4 regions of the Sphingomonas sp. NIBR02145 genome follow, and region 3 is predicted to be linked to each of the others. Evidence: predicted binding sites of a transcription regulator. Region 3 holds the regulator's gene; each other region holds the start of a gene.
The links. The regulator LexA, encoded in region 3, represses DNA repair genes until DNA is damaged. The targets are predictions, from matches to a motif close to GTTCCNCNCTTGTTCT.
Positions count from the first base shown of each region.

Region 1: a site for LexA is predicted at 1,640-1,655, ahead of radA (DNA repair protein RadA). Genes of this name have one in related genera too.
Region 2: a site for LexA is predicted at 1,254-1,269, ahead of O3305_RS04710 (ATP-dependent helicase). Genes of this name have one in related genera too.
Region 4: a site for LexA is predicted at 1,635-1,650, ahead of recA (recombinase RecA). Genes of this name have one in related genera too.

Region 1 covers NZ_CP114791.1:113,972-117,178, reverse strand. The annotation lists gene O3305_RS00530 (hypothetical protein) at 1-124, opposite strand, end outside; gene radA (DNA repair protein RadA) at 258-1,628, opposite strand; gene O3305_RS00520 (glycosyltransferase family 4 protein) at 1,750-2,901, shown strand; gene O3305_RS00515 (DUF2218 domain-containing protein) at 2,945-3,207, opposite strand, start outside.
Region 2 covers NZ_CP114791.1:1,010,418-1,013,624, forward strand. The annotation lists gene O3305_RS04710 (ATP-dependent helicase) at 1-1,251, opposite strand, end outside; gene O3305_RS04715 (hypothetical protein) at 1,431-1,922, shown strand; gene O3305_RS04720 (hypothetical protein) at 2,003-2,272, opposite strand; gene O3305_RS04725 (inorganic phosphate transporter) at 2,482-3,207, shown strand, end outside.
Region 3 covers NZ_CP114791.1:485,413-488,619, reverse strand. The annotation lists gene O3305_RS02345 (molybdopterin molybdotransferase MoeA) at 1-692, shown strand, start outside; gene lexA (transcriptional repressor LexA) at 751-1,443, shown strand; gene O3305_RS02335 (EF-hand domain-containing protein) at 1,447-2,142, opposite strand; gene O3305_RS02330 (ComEC/Rec2 family competence protein) at 2,169-3,207, opposite strand, start outside.
Region 4 covers NZ_CP114791.1:1,130,418-1,133,624, reverse strand. The annotation lists gene O3305_RS05325 (hypothetical protein) at 1-1,525, opposite strand, end outside; gene recA (recombinase RecA) at 1,729-2,808, shown strand; gene O3305_RS05315 (RNB domain-containing ribonuclease) at 3,004-3,207, shown strand, end outside.

The sequences.
Region 1 (3,207 bases), 370 kb from region 3:
GCGGCGGCGGCGTCCGCGCGGGCTCCCGGCCGGCCACCAGGATGCCCGCCATCAGCGCCAATGCGCACAAGGTCGGCACCAGCATCCCCGGCCGCGTCCAATCGGCCGCCAATTCCCGCAGCATCGGTTGCTCCGACCACCTCTCCTTCGATATGTTATTCCATGACAATGGAAGCAATTACAAGCCCATGGCGGTGAATGGAGATCATTGCCCTTCGCCGGGAAGCAACCAGGGCAACCATGTATCCCGCCTGCTCCTATCGCCCCAGCAGATGATCCACGAACTGCGCGAGCGACTTGAACCCCGCGAGCGACAGCCCGCCCTTGTCGTTCACCTGCGCCATCGGCGCCATCGCCCGCTCGAAGCCCAGCTTCGAAGCTTCCCGGCAGCGCAGCGCGCCATGCGCCACCGGCCGCACTTCGCCCGATAGCGCGATCTCGCCGAACACCACGGCATCCGCCGGGATCGGCCGCTCGCTGAGCGCCGAGACCAGGGCCGCCGCCACCGCCAGGTCCGCCGCGGGATCCTGCACCCGGTAGCCGCCGGCGATGTTGAGATAGACTTCGCAGGTCGAGAAGCTCAGCCCGCAGCGCGCTTCCAGCACCGCAAGGATCATCGACAGCCGCGCCGAATCCCAGCCGACCACCGCGCGCCGCGGCGTCGCGCCGCTCGCCAGCCGCACGGTCAGCGCCTGCACTTCGATCAACACCGGCCGGGTGCCCTCCAGCGCCGGGAACACCACCGTGCCGGTCACGCTCTCGTCACGCTGCGTAAGGAACAGCGCGGAAGGATTGGTCACTTCCTCCAGCCCCTCGGACTGCATCGCGAACACGCCGATCTCGTCGGTGCCGCCGAAGCGGTTCTTGACGGCGCGGAGGATGCGATACTGGTGGCTGCGCTCGCCCTCGAACGCCAGCACGGTATCGACCATATGCTCGAGAACGCGCGGCCCGGCGATGCTGCCGTCCTTGGTGACATGGCCGACCAGCACTACCGCCGTTCCCCGCTCCTTGGCGAAGCGGATCAGCTCGCCGGACGAGGCACGCACCTGGCTCACCGTGCCCGGCGCACCTTCGATCAGGTCCGAATGCATGGTCTGGATGGAGTCGATGATGAGCAGTGCGGGCGGCTCGCTCTCGCCCATCGTCGTCAGGATGTCGCGCACCGATGTCGCCGCGGCGAGCATCACCGGCGCCTTGCCCAGACCCAGCCGCCGCGCGCGCAGCCGCACCTGGTCCGCCGCTTCCTCGCCCGAGACATAGGCGACCTTGAGACCCCGCGAGGCGATGCTGGCTGCCGCCTGCAGAAGGAGCGTCGACTTGCCGATGCCGGGATCGCCGCCGATCAGCGTCGCCGAGCCCTCGACGAAGCCACCACCCAGCGCGCGATCGAACTCGGCAATCCCGGTCGAGGTCCGCTCGGGCAGCGCGATATCGGTGTTGAGCCCGGTGAGCATGATCGCCCGCCCACCGGACTGAAGGTTATGCTTCGCCTGGAACGGCGTCACGTTCGCGCCGGAATCCTCGACGAGCTGGTTCCACTCCCCGCAATCGGCACACTGCCCCGCCCATTGCGAGGAGACCGAGCCGCAGGCCTGGCAGACATAACGCTTCTTGAGTTTCGCCATGGCGCATGCGTAGAACAATCAGGGAACAACTGTAAACCCCGCGCATCCGCGCCCGAGCCGGGACAATTCGCCACACCGCCGCAATCTTGCTCCCCGAGCGCGCGGATTGTATGCGCCCGCCATGAAGCCCACCGAGCTCCGCGTCGCATTGTTCAGCGGCAACTATAATTATGTCCGCGACGGCGCGAACCAGGCGTTGAACCTGCTCGTCGGCTATCTGCTCGACAAGGGCGTCAAGGTCCGCGTCTATTCGCCGACCACCGAGACCCCTGCGTTCCCGCCCACCGGCGACCTGGTCAGCGTGCCTTCGCTCCCCGTTCCGGGCGGTCGCGACGAGTACAGGTTCGCCAAGGGCATCAAGGAAGTGCTGCCCGATCTGGAGGCCTTCGCGCCCAATATCGTCCACATCTCGGCGCCCGAGATCCTGTGCCACCGCGCAGTGACCTGGGCGCGCGAGAACAACGTCGCCGCCGTCGCCTCGGTCCATACCCGCTTCGAGACCTATCCGGGCTATTACAGGATCGGCTTCGTCACCCCGCTGCTGGTCCGGATGCTGACGCGGCTCTACAACCGGGTCGACATGCTGCTCCCGCCCGGGCGCGGCATGGTCGAGCTGCTGCAGAGTTGGGGCGTCACCAAGCCGATGCGCATCTGGTCGCGCGGCGTGAACCATGACCGGTTCAATCCCGGCCGCCGCAGCCTGGAATGGCGCCGCGGCCTCGGCATCCAGGACGACGAAGTCGCCGTCGCGTTCCTCGGCCGGCTGGTGCTCGAAAAGGGCCTCGACATCTTCGCTGAGGTGGTCGCCGAACTGCAGCGCCGCGGCGTGAAGCACCGGGTGCTGGTGATCGGCAAGGGCCCGGCGCAGGACTGGTTCGCCGAGCGCGTGCCCGATGCGGTGTTCGCCGGCTTCCAGGCGGGCGACGATCTCGGCCGCGCGGTCGCCTCGATGGACGTGTTCTTCAACCCCTCGCTCACCGAGAGTTTCGGCAACGTCACGCTGGAGGCGATGGCCGCCGGCGTGCCGGTAGTCGCCGCGCACGCGGTAGGCCCCGTGGGCATGGTCGAGGAGAATGTCAGCGGCGTGCTGGTCCAGCCCGGCGCGGGCGCGGTGGGCCGCTATGCCGATGCGATCCAGCATTATTGCGAGGACCACGAAGCGCGCCTGGCCGCCGGCAAGGCCGGCCACGAAATCGCCAGCGCCTATGTCTGGGACGCGATCAACCAGAAGGTTCTGGACGCGTATCTTGAGACGATCGAGCGGCGGGGATAACTCCCCAATCCCTCTCCCGCCTGCGGGAGAGGGAAAGAAGCATTCACTTCCAGCTATACTTCAGCCCATCCTCGCGAAACGCGAAGCGATCGAGGTGCCGCTCCACCGCGCCCTTCAGCCCGTCGAGCTGCTCGGGCGAGCTTGCGTCGATGCGGATGTCGAGCCCGGTCTCGGCGACGTTGAAGGTCACCACCGCGTCGCCCGGATGATTGGCGCCGCGCGCGTCCTTCGGGAAGATCACCGTGCCGTTCTCCGGCGTGAACTCGACCTGGAGGTTGTGCTGCCAGTGCTTGCACAGCTGCTGCA
Region 2 (3,207 bases), 530 kb from region 3:
GAAGGCGAGGTCGTCGGCCGGCTGGGCGATGACGCGGAGATAGGCGACGGCGTCGCGGATCTCCATGCGCTCGTAGAAGCGCTGGCCGCCCAGGATGCGGTGGGGCAGGCCGATCGCGATGAACCGGTCTTCGAACTCGCGGGTCTGGTGCTGGGCACGGACGAGGATCGCCATGTCGTCGAATGACTTGCCGCCGCGATTGAGGCCTTCCATCTCCTCGCCGACGCGGCGGGCCTCCTCGGGCCCGTCCCATACGCCGAGCACCTTGACCTTCTCGCCCTCGTCCTTGTCGGTCCAGAGCGTCTTGCCAAGGCGGCCGCTGTTGTTGGCGATCACGCCACTGGCCGCCGCGAGGATGTGCGGCGTCGAGCGGTAATTCTGCTCGAGCTTGATCACCTTGGCGCCGGGGAAATCCTTCTCGAACTTGAGGATGTTCTCCACCAGCGCGCCGCGCCACGAATAGATCGACTGGTCGTCGTCGCCGACGCAGCAGATGTTCTTGCGCTCCTGGGCGAGCAGTCGCAGCCAGAGATACTGGACGGCGTTGGTGTCCTGATATTCGTCGACCAGGATGTAGCGGAAGCGCTGCTGATAGCTCTCCAGCACGTCGCGATGGGTCTTGAGGATCACCAGCATGTGGAGCAGCAGGTCGCCGAAGTCGCAGGCGTTGAGCGCCTTCAGCCGCTCCTGATAGAGAAAGTAGAGCGCGGCGCCCCGGCCATTGGCATAGCGCTCGGACTCGCCGGCGCCGATCTCGGCGGGGGTCAGGCCCTTGTTCTTCCATTCATCGATCAGCCCGGCGAGCTGGCGGGCGGGCCAGCGCTTCTCGTCGAGATCGGCGGCGAGGATCAGCTGCTTGATCAGGCGGAGCTGGTCGTCGGTATCGAGGATGGTGAAGTTCGATTGCAGCCCGACCAGCTCGGCATGGCGGCGCAGCATCTTGGCGCCGATCGCATGGAAGGTGCCGAGCCAGGGCATGCCCTCGACCGCAGCGCCGACGAGGCGGCCGACGCGCTCCTTCATCTCGCGTGCCGCCTTGTTGGTGAAGGTGACCGCCAGGATCTCGGACGGGAAGGCGCGCCGCGTCCAGAGCAGATGGGCGAGGCGGGCGGTGAGCGCCGCGGTCTTGCCCGTGCCGGCGCCGGCGAGGACGAGCACCGGCCCTTCGGAAGTGAGCACCGCCTCGCGCTGGGGCGGGTTCAGGCCGCTCAGATAGGGGGCGTTATTGTCGGTCTCTACGGGCAGGGTCATGGCGAACAGCTAGGGAACGCTTTGGGCGGCCGCAAGCTCCGCGCGCAGGAGCAGTTATGCACAGGCATCGGAAATACAATCGCAACAATGCACTAGCGCCTGCAACAAACCCGCAATAATACCTAATTGCCGTCAACCATCGGTTGGCGGCCAAATCCCGCAGCTGGGGAGCTGGGATAATGATGATTCGGGGGGCGAGTCTGATTGCGGCGGCGGGGGCGGTTTTCGCCTGTGCGCCGGCATGTGCTCAGGCGATTGCGGCGGCGCAGACCGCCTATCTGGTGCTGCGGCCGGAAATCCGGGTGAAGAACGAGGAGCATGTCTCCGGCCTGTGGCTGCGGACCAGCGCGACCGTGCGCGAGCCGAGCGAAGCCTGGCGGGCGGACGAGGCCAAGGCCTCTTATGGCTTTTCCGTGCAGAAGGAAGTGCTGGGGCACACCTGGCTGGGGCTGAGCGCCGTGGCGCAGGCCCCGCGCTTCGATGCGGATCGCGGCATGGTACGCGATGCCCGCCATTACGCCGGGGCGCGGCTGAGCTTCGAGGCGTCGGACAAGGTCGAGCTGGGCTTCGCCTGGCTGCGGCGGCTGCGCGGACGCGGCTTCATGAGCGCGCCGGGGGGCAATCGCGGGATCAAGCCGGGGCCCAAGGCCTATATGCAGCTGCGCTTCTGAAATCGATGGACACGCCGCGCTGATGGCGGCGGATGGAGACGGTTGCGCGATCCCGCCCAACCGTCTCGCCAGGAGCGGATCTAGACGTAGATCTCGCGGAGCGCGATCGCGTCGGCCCGTGCGAAAGCACTGGGCGGAATCGGCGGCGGAGGCGGCGGATTGTCGGTGCCGCCTTCCTCGGGATTGCCGACCTCGTCGCAATTGTCCTCGGGGTTCGGCGGCGGTGCGTCCGGAGTCAGCTCAGGCAGGCAGTTCGGATTGGTCTGCGCCATGGCTTGCGAAGAGGGAAGCATCGCGGAGCCCATCAGGGCAAGCGTTGCACAGGCGGCGAGCAATGAAAGTTCCTTCATTCTTGTCTCCTTGCCAACATCAGGCACTCCGGTTGTCCGACGCCCCGCGGGTTTTGGCAAAGTGAGTTGGGGCCCATTCGGTGCTAATCCGCCCTTGCCCGAACAGGACCCGTAATCGCGTGCCGGAATGACGCAAACTGGCCGATCCATGGGTCTGTCATGCGTTTGTCATAAGGCTGTCACACCCTCCGGCCAGAGGCGCGCATATCATGGCATCACTCGCTCTGGACCAAGCCGCACCGGTTGACCAACCGCAGCCCGGCCCCCGATTCGACTACAAGACGCATCCCCTCGCCAAATTGCTGTTCGCGGCGATCATGGTGGGCGGGCTGGCCTTTGCCGGCTGGAGCGTTTTGACCGACACCAAGGGGGTAGGGGAGGAGCTGGCCACCGGCGTGTTCCTCTTTCTCGGCCTGGCGCTGCTGATCGCGCTCGGCTTCGAGTTCGTGAACGGCTTCCACGACACCGCCAACGCCGTGGCGACGGTGATCTACACCAATTCGATGCCCGCCCATTTCGCCGTCGTCTGGTCGGGCTTCTGGAACTTCCTCGGCGTGATGCTGTCGTCGGGCGCCGTCGCCTATTCGATCATCACGCTGCTGCCGGTCGAACTGATCCTCAACGTGGGATCCTCGGGCGGCTTCGCGATGATCTTCGCACTGCTGCTCGCGGCGGTGCTGTGGAACCTCGGCACCTGGTATATCGGCCTGCCCAACTCGTCGTCGCACACGCTGATCGGCTCGGTGCTCGGCGTCGGCTTCGCCAACCAGCTCATCAACGCGGGCTCGCGCGGCGGCACCGCCGGCGTCGACTGGAGCCAGGCGACCAAGATCCTCACCGGCCTGTGGATGGCGCCACTGATCGGCTTCTTCGCCGCGATCGCGCTGCTGCTGGTGATGCGGGTCTTCCTGCGCAACCAGAAGCTCTACACCTCA
Region 3 (3,207 bases):
ACGCGACCCTGCCCGTCCGCCGCAAGGTCCGGGTTGCGCTGCTCTCCACCGGCGACGAGCTGGTTCCGCCAGGCGCGCCGCTCGGGCCCGACCAGATCCCCGAGACCAACCGGCTGCTGCTCACCGCGATGCTGGCCGATCTTCCGGTCGAGCTGATCGACCTCGGCATCCTGCCCGATCGCCTGGGCGTGCTCGAGGCCGCGTTCCGCGCGCTCGACTGCGATCTGCTCGTCACCACCGGCGGGGCCTCGGTCGGCGATCATGACCTGGTTCGCCCGGCGCTGCTCGCGGCGGGAGCGGAGATCGATTTCTGGAAGATCGCGCTGCGCCCGGGCAAGCCGATGATGGCCGGGCGGCTCGGCGAGGCGATGCTGCTCGGCCTGCCCGGCAATCCGGTGTCGGTGTTCGCCACCGCGACTTTGTTCGTGCGGCCGCTGGTCGCGCATCTGGCGGGGGCCGCCGATCCCTTGCCGCGCAGCCGGTCGGTGCCGCTCGGCGAACCGCTGCCCGCCACGGGCGCGCGCGCTGACTATCTCCGCGCCGAGTTGGTCGAGGGCCGCGCCTTTGCCGCGACGATCCAGGACAGCTCGATGCTGCGCACGCTGGCACGGGCGACGTGCCTGATCGTGCGTCCGGCCGGGGCGCCGGAGGCGAAAACGGGCGACTCGGCGGAAATCCTCGACATCGCTTGACAAGCGCGCGGAACATTGCATAAACGTTCGCAGTCTGTTCCACGCCAGGAGAAACCGGATGCTCACGCGCAAGCAGCACGAGCTCATCTGCTTCATTGCCGATCGGCTTGCCGAGACCGGCGTCTCGCCTTCGTTCGAGGAAATGAAGGAAGCGCTCGATCTCAAGTCGAAGTCGGGGGTGCATCGGTTGATCTCTGCGCTGGAGGAGCGCGAGTTCATTCGCCGCCTGCCGAACCGCGCCCGCGCGCTCGAAGTGCTCCGCATGCCCGAGCGCGGCGATGCGAAGCCGGCCGCTGCGGCCAGGTCCGCCGCCCCCGCGGTGGCCGTTTCGAATCCCTCCCCTGCGGCCCAGATACCAGTTCCCGCGAACGATGTGATCGAGATCCCGCTCCACGGCCGCATCGCCGCGGGTACGCCGATCGAGGCGCTGGAAGGCTCGTCGATGCTCCCGGTTCCGGCGGCCTTGCTCGGCTCGGGCGAGCATTATGCGCTTGAGGTGGCCGGCGATTCGATGGTCGAGGCCGGCATTCTCGACGGCGACTATGCGCTGATCCGCCGTACCGAGACGGCGCGCGACGGCGAGATCGTCGTGGCGCTGATCGACGATGCCGAGGCGACCTTGAAGTATTTCCGCAAGGAAGGCGCGATGATCCGGCTCGATCCGGCCAATCGCGACTATAACGCCCAGCGCTACCGTCCCGATCAGGTCCGCGTGCAGGGCCGGCTGGCCGGCCTGCTGCGCAAGTACTGAGGCTCAGGCCAGGAACTCGTTCCAGGCGACCTTGCCGTCGCCATTGCGGTCGAGTTCCTGGAACGGCGCCACATCGGGCTGCCGGCCGAGGAATCGGAACAGGTTCCAAGCGGCGGCATATTCGGCGGGCGAAAGCGTGCCGTCATGATCGGCATCGAGCAGGTTGAAGCCGGCGCGGAACATCCTGAGCCGGTGCGCCGCGAATTCGGCGAAGCTGACCCTGCCGTCCCGATTGGCATCGGCCTTGGCCAGGGTGAAGTCGGACGCGGAAATGGCAAAGGGCCGCAACCCGCGAATATCGGGCATCGAGGCCCGGCGCAGCGGCAGCGCCATCACCCGATGCTCTCCGCACCGGATTCGCGGCTCGGCGCGCTTCGGACCGAATTCGTCGGGGGTGAGCACTCCGTCATGATTGCGATCGAACGCGGCATAGCTCGGCCGGAAATCCGGTGCGGCAGTCACCGCGACAGGCATGGCCAGCCCGATCGCCCCGATCATCCCTGCGGCGGCCAAGGGGCGACACCAGCGGCGCAACCGGCTTGGCGCAGGCGCGTCGCCGGCGAGATGCGCATCGACATAGCCGCGCACCACATCGCTCGCCGTCCGCCCTTCGGCCCGGCATTGCTCCATGAAGGCGCGCTTCACCGCATGGGGCAGCCGCACTTCGATCGTGTCGCTTTTCTTCGGGTTCCGGATCATGCTCCGAGGAGAACCCGAAGCCCCTGTCAGCGCCAGCGATTTCGTGTCCGGACAGGTGCAAGTCCCTGCTCCGGCACATAGACCGGCTGCACTTTCGGCGGGTCGCGCCAGGGATGCCGCCCTCCGCCACGCACCATCGCCACCCGACCGCTGGCAAAGGCAATCGCCAGCCCGCCGGTCCTGGCCAGCTGCGGCCGATCGAGCTTGAGCCAGCGCGGCGCGCAGCCCGCCGGCAGGCGCCGGTCGCTGATCACCACATCGACCTTGCGACATAGCGTAGTGAATTCGGCCCAGGGCAAGGCATAGCCGCTCCGCGTCGCCGCAACCCGCCACACCCGCGCCCCGGCACGATGCTCGATCAGGCACAAATCGAGGCTGCAAGCAGCCCCCGGCTGGTCGGACAAGGCAACCGGTTCGACATCGCTGCCGCCGGTTTCCGCGAGCATGTCGCGGGTATAGTCACCCGCCCGATCGCGCAGCAGCGCCATGCTGCCATCCGCCATGCGGATCGCGAGGTGCCGTCCGTCGCCGGTCACGATCAGATCCGGCGCCGGCGTGGCGAGCATCCAGCCCAACCCCATGACAAGCGGCACCGCCCCCGCCCAGCGCACGCCCGTCCGCCAAAGGGCCAGCCACAGCCCGCCCGCGACCATCAGCGCAAAGGCGCCGCCCGGCATGGTGGGGAACGCCGCGACCGCGCCCGGCGCGGCAGCCGTGGTCCGTGCTATCCAGAGCAGCAGCTGCAGCGCCTGATCGGTAAGCCACCAGGCCGGCCAGCCCAGCCCCGCCACATCGAGCAGCAGCGCCAGCGCTTCCAGGGGCATGATCACAAAGGTGGTGAGCGGGATCGCGACGATATTGGCGAGCGCGCCGTAAATCCCGGCCTGGTGGAAATGAAACAGCCCGATCGGCATCAGCGCGAGCTCCACCGCCACGCCGGTCAGCAGCAGCGAACCGATACCGCGCAGCAACGCCGCGCCCCGCCCCTCCTCGCGCTTGCCGAACCAGCGGTGCATGAATGGACTCTCGTGCAATGCGACGATCGCCGTCACCGCCGCAAAGCTC
Region 4 (3,207 bases), 650 kb from region 3:
TCGGAAACAGCTTTTCCGAGGCGATCTGGTCATGTTCCTGATCGAGCGCGGCGATCCATTCGCGCAGATACAGGAAGGCATTTTCGTCCAGCTCGGCCAGTGCCAGCGCGGCTTCGGCAAGCGCGCCGGGGGCAGTGTCCGAACTGCCCGAGGAGAGCCAGGACGAGCCCGCCGCCCTGCCATAGCTGGTCAGCAAGGCCCGCAGGGCCGGCAGCAGCGGCGCCTGTTCGCTGGCGGGCAGGTCGCGCACCGCCTGGAACAGCGCCTTCTCGCCGATCGACTTGCCCCCCGTCTTGAAGCGGAAGGCAAGCACCCCGGCAAAGGACAGCGCCTCCGGCCCCTGCGTCTCGATCCGCTGGCGCATCTCGTCCAGCGCGGCCGCGATGGCGGGGCCGCTCAGGTCGGCCAGCGCCACCTGCTGGCTCGATCGTCCCTGCACGATCGGCTTGCCGGCCTTGCGCGCGTAATCCGCGGACAGGGACGGCAGCTTGTTCCGATTGCGCCAGTCCGTCACCGGCTCGAGCGGGCCGATCTCGCCGTCGATCGTCACATGGCGCTGCACTTGGGCGAAGAACACCGTGAACCCCTGGCTGTCCGCGTCCCATGCCACGTCATGCAGATGGTGCAGCAGGTGCAGCAACAGCTTGTCTTCTATCGGCTCCTCGCTGCCTTCGCGCAGCGGAAGCAGGGGGGCGCCGCTGCTGGCCAGCGCATCCAGCACTTCGCCAAAGCTGGGCAGTCCCTTGAACTCCGCGAGCGACATATAGCGGATGACGATGGTGCGTTTTGCTCCCTCGGGATCGAGCGGGATCAGGTCCAGCGCGATCCCGAAGCGCCGCTCGCCATCGCTCAGGTCCGGGTGGCGCGCCTTGTCGGCGGGGGCGCTGCGCAGGAAACGGGAAAGCAGGCCGGTGCGCCCGCTGGCGCGGGGCAGGGTGTCGAGATGGTTGCGCAGCGCCCAGCGCCCGTCGGGGCTCAGCCAGCGCAGACGGGTTTCGGGTTGGCTCCCCTGCGGCGGGTGCGGGAGATGGGTCAGTCGCACTTCGCCGGTCGCGGGATCGAGGATCGCTATCCGGTCCTCGTGCAGGCCTTGTTCCACGCAGACGATCGTACCGTCGTCGCGGGCCCCGAATTCGCTGATCCGGAAGCCATCGATACGATGTTTCCGATCGATCTCCCCGTCGATCGATCGCTCGTAAAGGCTGTGGCAGAGCCAGTCTTTCTCGCGCTGGGCGAAGAAGAACGCGCGCTGCGCCGGCGAATAACACCAACGATGCGAGGAAAGCCGCTTTCTGCGAATCTCGAAGACGCGTCGGCGCTCCACCAGGTCGAACACGGCAACCGGATCCACCTCGGGCGCGGCGCGGCAGCCGAGCACGAGCAGGTAGCGCGCATCCAGCCGGATGATTTCCTGCGCCTCGACATCCTCGAACGCCAGGAAATGCCACGGGTCGGCGCCGGGCTCGCCCGCTTCGACAAGCGTGAGCGATTTCCTGCCGAACAGCGTTCCCGTCGCCACGCGCATTGCATTCCCCCCTGTATTCGGGCCCAGCCTATTGAAGCGAAGGGGGCAGGGAAAGCTCGGCGCGGCCCCGTTGCCGGGCAGGTGGAACGATTATGGAACAAAAATTTCCGTTCCGCTCTTGTTCTTGTGGAACAAAGGCGATACACGGCGTTCCAACACAGGTTGATGCAGCGTGCTAAACCTTCTAGCGACGGGGACTTCCAATGGCAGCTTCGCTCAAGGTGATTGACGGCAACATGGCGATTTCTTCGGACAAGCAGAAGGCGCTCGACGCCGCAATGGCGCAGATCGACCGCGCCTTCGGCAAGGGCTCGGCAATGAAGCTCGGCTCCAAGGAGGCGATGCAGGTCGAGGCGATCTCGACCGGTTCGCTCGGGCTCGACATCGCGCTCGGCGTCGGCGGCCTGCCGCGCGGTCGCGTGATCGAAGTCTATGGGCCGGAAAGCTCGGGCAAGACCACGCTGGCGCTCCATGTGATCGCCGAGGCGCAGAAGACCGGCGGCGTCGCCGCGTTCGTCGATGCGGAGCATGCGCTCGATCCGGTCTATGCCAAGAAGCTCGGGGTCAATATCGACGAGCTGATCGTCTCGCAGCCGGATACCGGCGAGCAGGCGCTCGAGATCGTCGATACTTTGGTCCGCTCGAACGCGATCGACGTGCTGGTGGTCGATTCGGTCGCCGCGCTGGTGCCGCGCGCCGAGATCGAGGGCGAGATGGGCGACAGCCATGTCGGCCTCCAGGCCCGTCTGATGTCGCAGTCGCTGCGCAAGCTCACCGGCTCGATCAGCCGCTCGCGCTGCATGGTGATCTTCATCAACCAGCTGCGCATGAAGATCGGCGTGATGTACGGCAATCCGGAGACGACGACCGGCGGCAACGCGCTGAAGTTCTACGCTTCGGTCCGTCTCGACATCCGCCGCACCGGCCAGATCAAGGACCGCGAGGACATCATCGGCAACACCACCCGCGTGAAGGTGGTGAAGAACAAGGTGGCGCCGCCGTTCAAGCAGGTCGAGTTCGACATCATGTATGGCGAGGGTATCTCGAAGATCGGCGAGATCCTCGATCTCGGCGTCAAGGCCGGGCTGGTCGAGAAGTCGGGCGCTTGGTTCAGCTATGACAGCGTCCGCATCGGCCAGGGCCGCGAGAATTCGAAGAACTTCCTGCGCGACAATCCCGAGCTGCGCGAGCGTCTCGAAAAGGCGATCCGCGCGCGCACCGAGAAGGTCGCCGAGGGACTTATGGCGGGTCCCGACGCCGAGGACGGCGACGACGATCTATAATGGAATATCAGGCCGCGCCCGCGTGCGACGCGTGTGGCAGCGGTCACGGGCTCAGCCCCATCGGAAGACCCGGCGCGTTGCCCCGCGCCGGGTCTTTCCCGTTTCCGGGGAGGGCGGTTCGAATCCCTCGCCTGTCGCGCCGAGCGGCGAATTTTGAGAACTGTGCACCGGCGCCGGGCGCGCTAAGGTGCGGGCATGAAGGCCGTTCTCGATCCCGATTGCGTGCTGGCCCATGGCCTTGCCGCGATTCGCAGCCAGTATCAGGTTCCGCCTGCCTTTCCGCAGCCGGTACTCGAAGCCGCCGAAATCGCCGCCAGGCGGATACCAGGCGAGCATGTCGACCGAACCGATATTCCCTTCGTCACCCTGGACCCCGCCAGCGCCACCGACCTCGACCAG